DNA from 3 places in the Arthrobacter sp. 49Tsu3.1M3 genome. Region 3 is predicted to be linked to each of the others. Evidence: riboswitches for the same ligand, from Rfam matches in the RefSeq annotation. Region 3 holds a riboswitch; each other region holds the start of a gene.
What was found. Region 3 has a riboswitch for cyclic di-AMP ahead of B5X90_RS18295 (M23 family metallopeptidase). Riboswitches for the same ligand answer to the same signal wherever they lie in the genome.
Positions count from the first base shown of each region.

Region 1: it holds a riboswitch for cyclic di-AMP, as region 3 does, so the genes downstream of both, B5X90_RS14755 (hypothetical protein) here and B5X90_RS18295 (M23 family metallopeptidase) in region 3, are expected to answer to the same signal.
Region 2: it holds a riboswitch for cyclic di-AMP, as region 3 does, so the genes downstream of both, B5X90_RS08560 (aggregation-promoting factor C-terminal-like domain-containing protein) here and B5X90_RS18295 (M23 family metallopeptidase) in region 3, are expected to answer to the same signal.

Region 1 covers NZ_FUZD01000014.1:82,047-85,311, forward strand. The annotation lists gene B5X90_RS14750 (sensor histidine kinase) at 1-257, shown strand, start outside; gene B5X90_RS14755 (hypothetical protein) at 403-1,077, opposite strand; cyclic di-AMP (ydaO/yuaA leader) riboswitch at 1,085-1,286, opposite strand; gene B5X90_RS14760 (hypothetical protein) at 1,457-1,735, shown strand; gene B5X90_RS14765 (cation:proton antiporter) at 1,732-2,937, shown strand; gene B5X90_RS14770 (DNA alkylation repair protein) at 2,996-3,265, opposite strand, start outside.
Region 2 covers NZ_FUZD01000005.1:126,498-129,762, reverse strand. The annotation lists gene B5X90_RS08565 (sensor histidine kinase) at 1-1,089, shown strand, start outside; cyclic di-AMP (ydaO/yuaA leader) riboswitch at 1,274-1,431, shown strand; gene B5X90_RS08560 (aggregation-promoting factor C-terminal-like domain-containing protein) at 1,433-2,278, shown strand; gene B5X90_RS08555 (bifunctional glycosyltransferase family 2/GtrA family protein) at 2,436-3,265, shown strand, end outside.
Region 3 covers NZ_FUZD01000023.1:39,265-42,529, forward strand. The annotation lists cyclic di-AMP (ydaO/yuaA leader) riboswitch at 201-384, opposite strand; gene B5X90_RS18295 (M23 family metallopeptidase) at 507-1,328, opposite strand; cyclic di-AMP (ydaO/yuaA leader) riboswitch at 1,333-1,548, opposite strand; gene B5X90_RS18300 (metal-dependent transcriptional regulator) at 1,698-2,393, opposite strand; gene serC (phosphoserine transaminase) at 2,739-3,265, shown strand, end outside.

The DNA of each region.
Region 1 (3,265 bases), on a different contig from region 3:
AGCAGAAGCGCGCCGTGATCACGGTGGCGGACTCCGGGACCGGAATCACCGGCGTCGATCAGGCCCGGATCTTTGACCGGTTCGTGCGGACGGCCGGCACCGGCACCTCACGGGGACAGCGGAGCTTTGGCATCGGCCTGGCCTTGGTCCGGGAGATTGCCGTCGCGGCCGGGGGCACCGTCGAGGTGGCCGCGACGGGCGACGAGGGAACCGTCATGAAGTTGACACTTCCGCTCATGGGCAGCGGGAATCCCTGAGGACCCTGCGCCGGGGAAAGATATGCCATCGGGATCCCGGACCCCCGAATGCGGAGACAGGAAAGACCGGCGGTCGAGTTGCCCCCAAGGGAACTCGACCGCCGGTCTTTCCGGACTGTCTGGCCCCGGGCCGGGGCCGTGCGGCTTAGGCGCGGACGAACGTCACTCCGCCGGTCGCGGTCAGCCAGGACAGCGGGTGAACCATGGTCTGGTTCTTGCCGTTCATGCCGCCACTGACCACTTGGCCGTTGCCGGCGTAGATGCCGACGTGGCCGGACTGGACCACCATGTCACCGGGCTGCGGTGTCGCCACAACGGTTCCAAGGCCGAGGAACGCGCGGGGACCGATGTCGCCAACGGGCTTACCCGCGGCGCCAAGGGCCTTTTCCACCATGGCAGTGCAGTCCTGGGTGATGCCCACCTGGCTGTAGGCGGCCGAGAGCATGATGGCGTTGCGTCCGCCCGCGGGCGCCGCGGCCGGCGCTGCTGCCGGAGCGGCCTGCACCTGGATGACGGGCTTGGCCGGAGCCTTGGGCGCTGCCGCCGGGGCTGCAGCGGGAGCCGGAGCCGGCGCGACGGGCTGTTCGATGACCGGCGCGGCAACAGAATCCACGGCGGGGCGCTCGAAGCTGATCTTGACGCTTGAATCGGCGCTGACGGGGGCACTGACCTGTCCGGTGACGTCGACGTTCGACGCCGGAGCAGAGTCACGCTGCACGGGGGCGGTGGCCGCGTTGGCGGCCATTCCGCTGGTCAGGACCAGGCCGGATGCGGCGGCGAGGACGGCGGCATGGCGCGCAAAAGTATTGACTGAAGTCATGAAAGATGTAGCCTCTCCCAATGCCTGCGAGGTGAGCTGTCGGATTCGGATGGGAGGCACCCGGCCGCACTCCGGGCCCGTCGTTGCGGGCACTGTGCGGCTTCACCCCAAGACCTGCATATCAGCAGATCAAAAGTGGTTTCCCCGTCTCTGCCGGACGTTGATGCGAGTTACCCCCGGGCCGCGGCAGAGTTAGGCAATCGGCTGGGGAGCGCCCGTATCGGAGACAACAGGCACTCATCAACCGTAGCGCGAACCGCACCCGAAAGTCACATTCAGGTAACGGGGCCATGATCCCGGGCCGCTATTTGCCCATAGGGCGGCGCCGGTTCCGAACATAGGATGATGCCATCAGCACCACCGGAAGCGGAGGCCCGAAATGAACAGCCAGTGTGTCGCCATCTGCCAGTTGAGCACTCAGCCCCAAGAGGATTTCGACGTCAACACCGAGCTGCTGATCCTGGACGGCGGGGACGTCCACGTGAGCACATGGGACGCGGAACCGCGCGACGGGGGTTTCGACGAGCACATCCTCAATGACCGGGTGGACGCGCTCGGGTACATGGTCGTCAACGACTGGGCCTTCCTGGACGGGAAAGCCTACGCGGTGGTGGAACGGCGGTCCGGCCCGGCGCCGGCCGGGCGCCGCGAACCGTGACCTTCCTGTCCCTGGCGCTGATCGCCGTCATCGCCCTGGCTGGCCCCCTGCTGGCCCTGCCGGCGCGCTGGCACTTGCCTGTCATGCTGGGTGAGCTGCTGGCCGGCATCGCGATCGGGCGTTCAGGCCTGGCCCTGGTGGACCCCGCGGACCCGACGTTCACCCTGCTGGCCAATATCGGGTTTGCGCTGATGATGTTCGTGGCAGGCACCCACGTTCCCGTGCGGGATCCGAACATCCGTGGCGCTCTCGGCAAGGGCTCCCGCCGGGCGATGGTGGCCGCAGCGGCTGCGGTGGTGGTCGGAACCGGCGTCGGACTGATGTTCGGGACTGGACATGCCCCCCTCTACGTCGTGCTGCTGGCGTCCTCGTCGGCCGCACTGGTGCTTCCAATCGTCGATTCCCTGCGCCTCGGCGGCCCGGATGTCGTCGCCATGACAGCGCAGGTGGCAATAGCCGACACAGCCTGCATTGTGGCGTTGCCGCTCCTGGTGGATCCGCCCCACGCAGTCCAGGCGGCGCGGGGTGTCCTCGCGGTGACCGGGTGCGCAGTGGTGCTCTTCTTCGGCTTGCGCTGGCTGGAGCGCCGGGGCGTCCGTCGGCGCGTGCACCGGCTCTCGGAAAGCCGCAAGTTTGCCCTGGAGCTACGGATCCAGCTGGCCGTGCTCTTCACCCTGGCCGGTGTCGCGACGTGGAGCAATGTGTCTGTGATGATGGCAGGCTTTTCTTTCGGGCTGGTGATGGCTGCGGTCGGCGAACCGCGGCGGCTGGCCCGGCAACTGTTCGCGCTCAGCGACGGCTTCCTGGGTCCGCTCTTCTTCGTGTGGCTGGGTGCATCGCTGACGCTCAGGGACCTGGCCGGGCACCCGGACATGATGGCCCTCGGCCTGGTGCTGGGGGCCGGGGCCCTGCTGGCGCACGCCGACCTGGCTTTCCTGGGACTCCCGCTGTCGCTGGGGGTGTTGTCGGCGGCCCAGCTTGGCGTACCGGTGGCTGCGGCGAGCATCGGAACGCAGCTTCAGGTCCTGCTCCCAGGCGAGGCCGCGGCCCTGCTGGTGGGTGCGCTGGTCACCATAGCCGCGAGCGCCGTCGCCGGGTCACGGGCGGCCAGGACTTTCGCGCTCCCGGCAAATGCCGGCGGCAAGTCCGGAAATTCCGGCAGCGCTGTCGGGCAGGGCGATCCGGGGGGTCCGAAGGCCTGACTGTCCGAACGTCTAAGTGCCTTGACCAAGGCCGGGCCGGCGGCGAAGGTTCGGATCGTCATGCTCCAACGGACGTGAATTGCAGCTCCGGCCTCCGCTTGGCCATCTCTGCCAGGACAAGGGAGACGGCGTCCCGGACAGCTGTGCCGTCGGCGTCGAACGTCCCGCCAGGCTCGCCGAGCACCGCGTTGGCGTGCCGGACGAACCTGTCCCAGTCCCCCGCGCCCGCGCGCAGCGCCAGCATCGGCGAGAGCAGCGCGGCCCGGCGCAGCCAGGCATCGGGCTCTCGCACCCACCGGTCCAGGACGCTGTCGGCCCGCACCCTGGC
Region 2 (3,265 bases), on a different contig from region 3:
ATGGTGGTGGTGTCCGCAGGCGGGCTGGTGCTGATCGGGCTCGCCGGCACGGCCCTGATCCGGCGGACCATGAAGCCGCTGGAACAGCTCTCCGAGGTCGCCACCAAGGTCTCCCGTCTCCCGCTGGACGCCGGCGAGGTGGCGCTCGGGGTCCGCGTCCCGACGTCGGCGGCCCATCCCGGAACGGAAGTGGGCAGCGTGGGCTACGCGCTGAACAAGATGCTGGACAACGTCTCCAACGCTCTCGAGGCGCGGCAGGAGAGCGAGATGAAGGTCCGTCAGTTCGTCGCCGACGCCTCGCACGAACTCCGCACCCCGCTGACGGCCATCCGCGGCTACACGGAGCTGATGCGGATGACCGAGCACTTCACCCCCGACGGCGAGAGGTCCCTCGCCCGTGTGCAAAGCCAGTCCGAGCGGATGACCACGCTCGTCGAGGACCTGCTGCTGCTGGCGCGCCTGGACGAGGGGCAGCCGCTCAAAATCTCCGACGTCGACCTCACCCAACTGGCCATCGAGACGGTCAGCGATGAGAAAGTCATGGCCCCGGACCGCATCTGGCAGCTGGAACTTCCGGACGAGCCCGTGGTGGTGCGCGGTGATGCGACCCAGCTTCACCAGGTCCTCGCCAACCTGCTGTCCAATGCGCGCAAGCACACCGAACCCGGGACCAAGGTGGTCACGGGCATTATGCGCTCGGCTGACGGCAGTGCCGTGGTCACCGTGACAGACAATGGCAGCGGCATCGCCCCGGAATTTATCGGCCGGGTCTTCGCCCGCTTCGCCCGGGCCGACGCCTCCCGCACCAATCCGGCGTCGAACCCCGCAGCCGTCCCCGCCGGTTCTGCCGTCGCGACGGCGAGGGTCGGGTCCGGGGCCGCCGCACGCTCGTCTTCCGGCGCCGTTTCCGGCAGCCGCGGAGGTCACGGCACGGCGACCGCCGCGCCGACGTCCGAGGGCACCAGCGGGTTGGGCCTGTCCATTGTCCAGTCGATCGTGGAGGCCCACGGAGGAACAGTCGAGGTCACGTCCCGGCCGGGCCGCACGGAGTTCGCCGTGCGGCTGCCCGCCGCGCCGCCGCCGGCGTAACCAGAACGGCCGCCGCCGGCGCAACCAGCCCGGACCGGCCGACCGGTGAACCCGGCGCAACCCGACACCCCGGCACTGTGACTCCTGTTACCAAAATGTGACTTAAGCGGCCGGGTCCTGTAGCGTCGTTAGCGTGCGCCGCCATCGGTGCCGCATATCCGGACGGACGCCAAACTCTGCCGCTTCCCGGATTCCGCTGGACCAGGCAGAGGCGGGGGACCCAGAGTTCCCGGGCATTCTGCTTTCATGCGCCCTCGGGGTGAAGCCGACACGTGATGTTCCGTGCGGCCGGATGACCTCATCCGAACCCGACAGCTAACTCCGCCGGCGTTGAGAGGCCACCATGACTGAATTCCAGGTACAAACACGCCCTGACGGTGATTCGCGTTCCCGCTCAGTTGGCGCAGCTAAGTCGCGCCACCGCGCCGAACCGGTCAAGCAGGCATCCGCCCTGTCGCGGTTCGCCGCCGGGCTCGGAGTAAGCGGCCGCCGTGCCGCCGTCGTCACCGCCGCGTGCGCGCTGCTGCTCGGGGGCGGCGCCGCCGGCCAGGCGGCAGAGCCGGGCGCCCACACGTCGAACGTTGCGAGCCAGAGGGCCACGATCGCCGACCCGCTGGCCAAGCTCAACTTCGAGCGGGTCCAGGTTGCTGGGCCGACCGCTCCCGCGGAAAAGAACGTGGCTCCCCAGATCTCGGAGGTTAAGGCAGCCGAAGCGCTGATCCCCGCCCCCGCTGTGGCCGCGCCTGCACCCGCGGCGGCACCTGCCCCGGCCCCCGCGGCAGCCCCCGCACCCGCTCCGGCCCCCGCGGCAGCCCCCGCGCCCGCTCCGGCACCGGCACCGGCTCCGGCAGCCGCTCCGGCCCCCGCGCCGGTCGCAATCGACGACCCCGCCGGGGCGCAGGCCTACGCCGCGTCCCAGCTGGGAAGCTATGGCTGGGCACCCGGCCAGATGCAGTGCCTGCACAAGCTGTGGACCAAGGAATCCGACTGGAAGACCACCGCCACGAACGCCAGCAGCGGCGCCTACGGCGTGGTCCAGTCCCTGCCCGCCTCGAAGATGGCGAGCGCCGGCGCCGATTACATGACCAACTACCGGACCCAGATCAACTGGGGCCTGAACTACGTCAAATCGCGCTACGGCTCCCCCTGCGGCGCCCTGAACTTCCACTACGCACACAACTGGTACTAAACCGGCACTAGCCGCCCCGCCAAAGAGGCCCCGGATCCGCATGGATCCGGGGCCTTCTTGCACCTCCACGGCCGGACCGGCCCGGCGGCCAGACTTCCACAGCCCCCGCACAGCTCGACCCTAAAGCCCTCATATGGGCCGCCGGGAAAGTTGAGCCATGACATTCACAGACCAGGCCACAGGAACCCTGCCCCGCTCCACGGCAACGCCGGCCGGCCCGGCGGCCCCCGAGTCATCCTCGGGGCTTGCGCTGGCCGACGCACCGGTCCCGGGCCCGATCGCCGGAGCGCTGACCGGCCCCAGCGGCCGGCGCACGGCCATTGATACGCGCGCCAGCACGCCCCTGCTGGACGTCACCATCCCGGTTTTCAACGAGGAACGGGACCTCGAGGCCTGCCTGCGCCGGCTCCACGCGTACCTGCTCGGCGCCTTCCCGCATTCCTTCCGGATCACCGTGGCGGACAACGCCAGCACCGACGGAACGCTCAAGGCCGCGGAACGGGTAGCCCGCGAGCTGCGCGAAGTGACGGTGGTCCACATGGCGGAAAAGGGCCGCGGAAACGCACTTCGCAGGGTGTGGCTGGCTTCGCCGTCGCCGGTCCTGGCGTACATGGATGTGGATCTTTCCACTGATCTGGCGGCCCTCGGCCCGCTCCTTGCCCCGCTCATTTCGGGGCATTCCGACCTGGCGATCGGGACGCGGCTGACCCGCAATTCCCGCGTGGTCCGCGGACCCAAGCGGGAATTCATCTCGCGCAGCTACAACTTTCTGCTCCAGGCCCTCATGGGCGCCCACTTCAGTGACGCGCAGTGCGGCTTCAAGGCAATCCGGGCGGACGTGGCCCGGCAACTGCTCCCCCACACGCTGGACAACGCCTGGTTCTTCGACACCGAACTGCTGGTCCTGGCGGAAAAGTGCGGCCTGCGCGTCCACGAAGTCCCGGTGGACTGGACCGACGATCCGGATTCCAGCGTGGACATCGTCCA
Region 3 (3,265 bases):
GGGTTACTTAGCGAAGGGTGTACTGCGAAGACGCGCCAAAAGCGGAAACTGCATGCTGTCCGGGCTCGGTAGAGATTGAGCCTGCGGAACGTGATCCAATCCGGGCGCCGGCAAGGGCGGCACGTGATGTGGATTCCAGCGGGCTCGACAGAGCCTCGCCGGTGCGCATGCGCGCAGAATTGTGGCGTGAAGACACGAAAGTAGCCTCTCCCAATGCCTACGAGGTGAGCTGTCGGATTCGGATGGGAGTCACCCGGCCGCGCTGCTTCCTGGGAAGCTTTGCGACTTAACCCCAAGGCCTTCTTTCGAAGGCCAAAATTGGTTCCCCCGCCCCTGCCAGACGATGTAATGCGAACGGACCTTGAGCGGTGGCAGAGCTAGGCAATCCACTCAAGAGCGCCAACTTCGGAAAAGTTGGCGTGCTTCAAACCCTACAGCAGTCTCGATCCAATGTCACATTCAGATCACGGCGTGTCATACGGAGTTGAGAGCAGCCCATCGTCTTTTTAGAGCCAGCCGAGCGGGTCAACGACGTCGCCGTTGACCATCACTTCAAAGTGGAGGTGGCAGCCCGTGGAGGCGCCGGTGGTCCCGCTCATGGCGATGACGTCACCGCGGGAAACCTTCTGACCGACCTTGACCGAGGCCGAGGACAGGTGGTTGTACGTGGTCTCCAGGCCGTTGCCGTGATCGATGACCACGCGGTTTCCCCCGCCGAAGGGATGCCAGCCGTTGAAGGTCACGGTGCCGCTGGCGGCCGCGTGGACCGCCGTGCCGCACTGGGCGGCGAAATCCTGGCCGCGGTGGAACTCCCCCGCGCCCCCGGTAATGGGGCTGACACGGTAGCCGAAGGGCGAGGCCGTGACCAGCTGGTCGAGCGGCGCACCCAGGGTGCCGGCCGATGCCGCGCGGGTGATGGTGCCCACAGACTGGGCGCTCAGCAGTTGCTTGAGTTTCCCGTCCGGATCACCCTTCGTGGTGACGGCGGTGCGGTTGAAGTCGACCTTGGCGGCGGCCGCAGCGGTGACATCCGGCTGCACGGCAGCGGGGAGCGCGCCGGAGCCGCCCGGATTCGAAGCCATCACAGGGCTCGTGACGGGGACCGTCACGGTAAGAACCAGACCAGTGGCGGCCAGCGCGATCCCGGCCTTCTGCCCGACTCCGCTGGCCGCGGCAAAGTCCGTGACCTGGCGGAACGGACTGCGACGGCGACGCCGTTCATCGCGGTGCACGTCCCGCGGGCGTTCGGCCGTGTGTGCGACGACGGGACGCGGCTCCGGAGCGGGACCGGTCGCGCGGCGACGGCCCCTGGCGGTCTGGGTGGTCAAGAACGGTTCCTCTCTGGATGGCCTGCGAAGTTAGCTGTCGGATTCGGGTCAGAGAGATCAAAGACCCGGCCCGCCGTTGCAAGCAGCCACGCACAGAGGCATCCCCAGGGGATCCTTCGGTGGAAGCTGCTTGCCGCTGACGGACTTCACCCCAAGGCTGCCGAAGTAGCAGCCGAAAGTGGTTCCCCCGCCCCTGCCAGGAGGTAGTTCTGCGACTGATCCGCTGGCAGGGCTCGGCTTCGGATCAGGTAACGCTTTGGTATCGGTACTGGGCACTAACTATAGGGGATTAAGCCGCCCGGTAATAAATCCGTAACCGCAAATGTGTACAACTCATGGGTCGTCCCATGACCGGCGCATAGTGGCTGGTCAGGCGACTGTTACAAACACGTGCGCGGCAACCTCGGGCGGCAGTTCCAGGGCACCTTCGATATCGGGGACGCGGACCGAGATGTACTCCCCCACCCGCTCCAGCGAGACCAGCGCGCCAGGCCTGATTCCGCCCTCGTCGAGCTGGGCCAGAAGCTCCGGCTCCACCTGGATCGGCTCCGCGAGACGGTTGACCGTAACCCGTGAGGTTACCCCGTAGCCGGCCATGGCCTCCAGAAGGTTCACGGGCCTGTCCACGGGGGCACCGTTGGGCACGCCGCCAAGATCCGCAAGCCCTGGAATAGGGTTCCCATAGGGCGAGACGGTCGGGTGGTTGAGCATCTCGAAGATTCGGCGCTCAACGCGTTCGCTCATGACATGTTCCCAGCGGCACGCTTCCTCATGAACGTAGGCCCAGTCGAGCCCGATCACGTCCGCCAGGAGGCGTTCGGCCAGACGGTGCTTGCGCATGACGCCGATCGCGCGTTTCCGTCCCGTTTCCGTCAGCTCAAGGTGCCGGTCGCCGGAAACAACCACCAGCCCGTCGCGCTCCATCCGGCCGATGGTCTGGGACACAGTGGGGCCGGAGTGGCGGAGCCTTTCGGCGATGCGGGCGCGGAGGGCAACGATGTTTTCTTCTTCAAGTTCCAGAATGGTCCGAAGATACATCTCCGTGGTATCGATCAGATCCGTCATTCAGCTCAGCTCCTCGAGCGCAGTCCTAGCGTCATTCCCACCGTACCGCGTGCGGGCTGCGTGCAGGATGCGCCCAGGCGGGAACCGCCGTACGTTCGCATGCCAGCCTAGCCTATTTTGAATTACTCCGGATAATCTTTCGATCGACCTGGAGCTATTGTCCCAGCCCCAGCCGGCCGGCCGTCCCCAGCGTCTCAATGACCGGACTATGACAGGCCTTTTTCCGTATCGCCGGGAGCTGTCAGGCAAAATGAAACAGGCAGAATGAAAAGGGGTGTCCGTGGCAGCCATCCCTGCCCGCCACCTCCCAGCCACGCTACGAACCAGCCGAAAATTGGAGCCACTGTGAGCGACACCAGCATCACGATCCCCGCCAACCTCCTGCCCAAGGACGGACGGTTCGGCGCCGGCCCGTCCAAAGTCCGGCCGGAACAGATGGACGCCCTGGCCGCGGCATCGTCGAAGCTGCTGGGGACCTCGCACCGTCAGGCACCCGTGAAGAACCTGGTCGGCTCGGTGCGCAGCGGCCTCAGCGAATTCTTCCGGGCACCGGAAGGCTATGAAGTGGTGCTGGGCGTCGGCGGATCCACCGCGTTCTGGGACGTTGCCAGCTTCGGGCTCGTGGAGAACAAGGCGCAGCACCTGTCCTTCGGCGAGTTCGGCTCGAAGTTCGCTTCCGCCACCAACAAGGCGCCGTTCCTTGCCGAGTCCTCCATCATCAAGGCTGAACCCGGCACCCGCCCCACCGCCCGGGCGGAGTCCGGCGTCGACGTCTATGCGTGGCCGCAGAACGAGACCTCCACCGGCGTTGCCGCCCCTGTCCAGCGGGTGGCCGGCGTCGACGAGGGGTCGCTGGTGCTCGTGGACGCGAC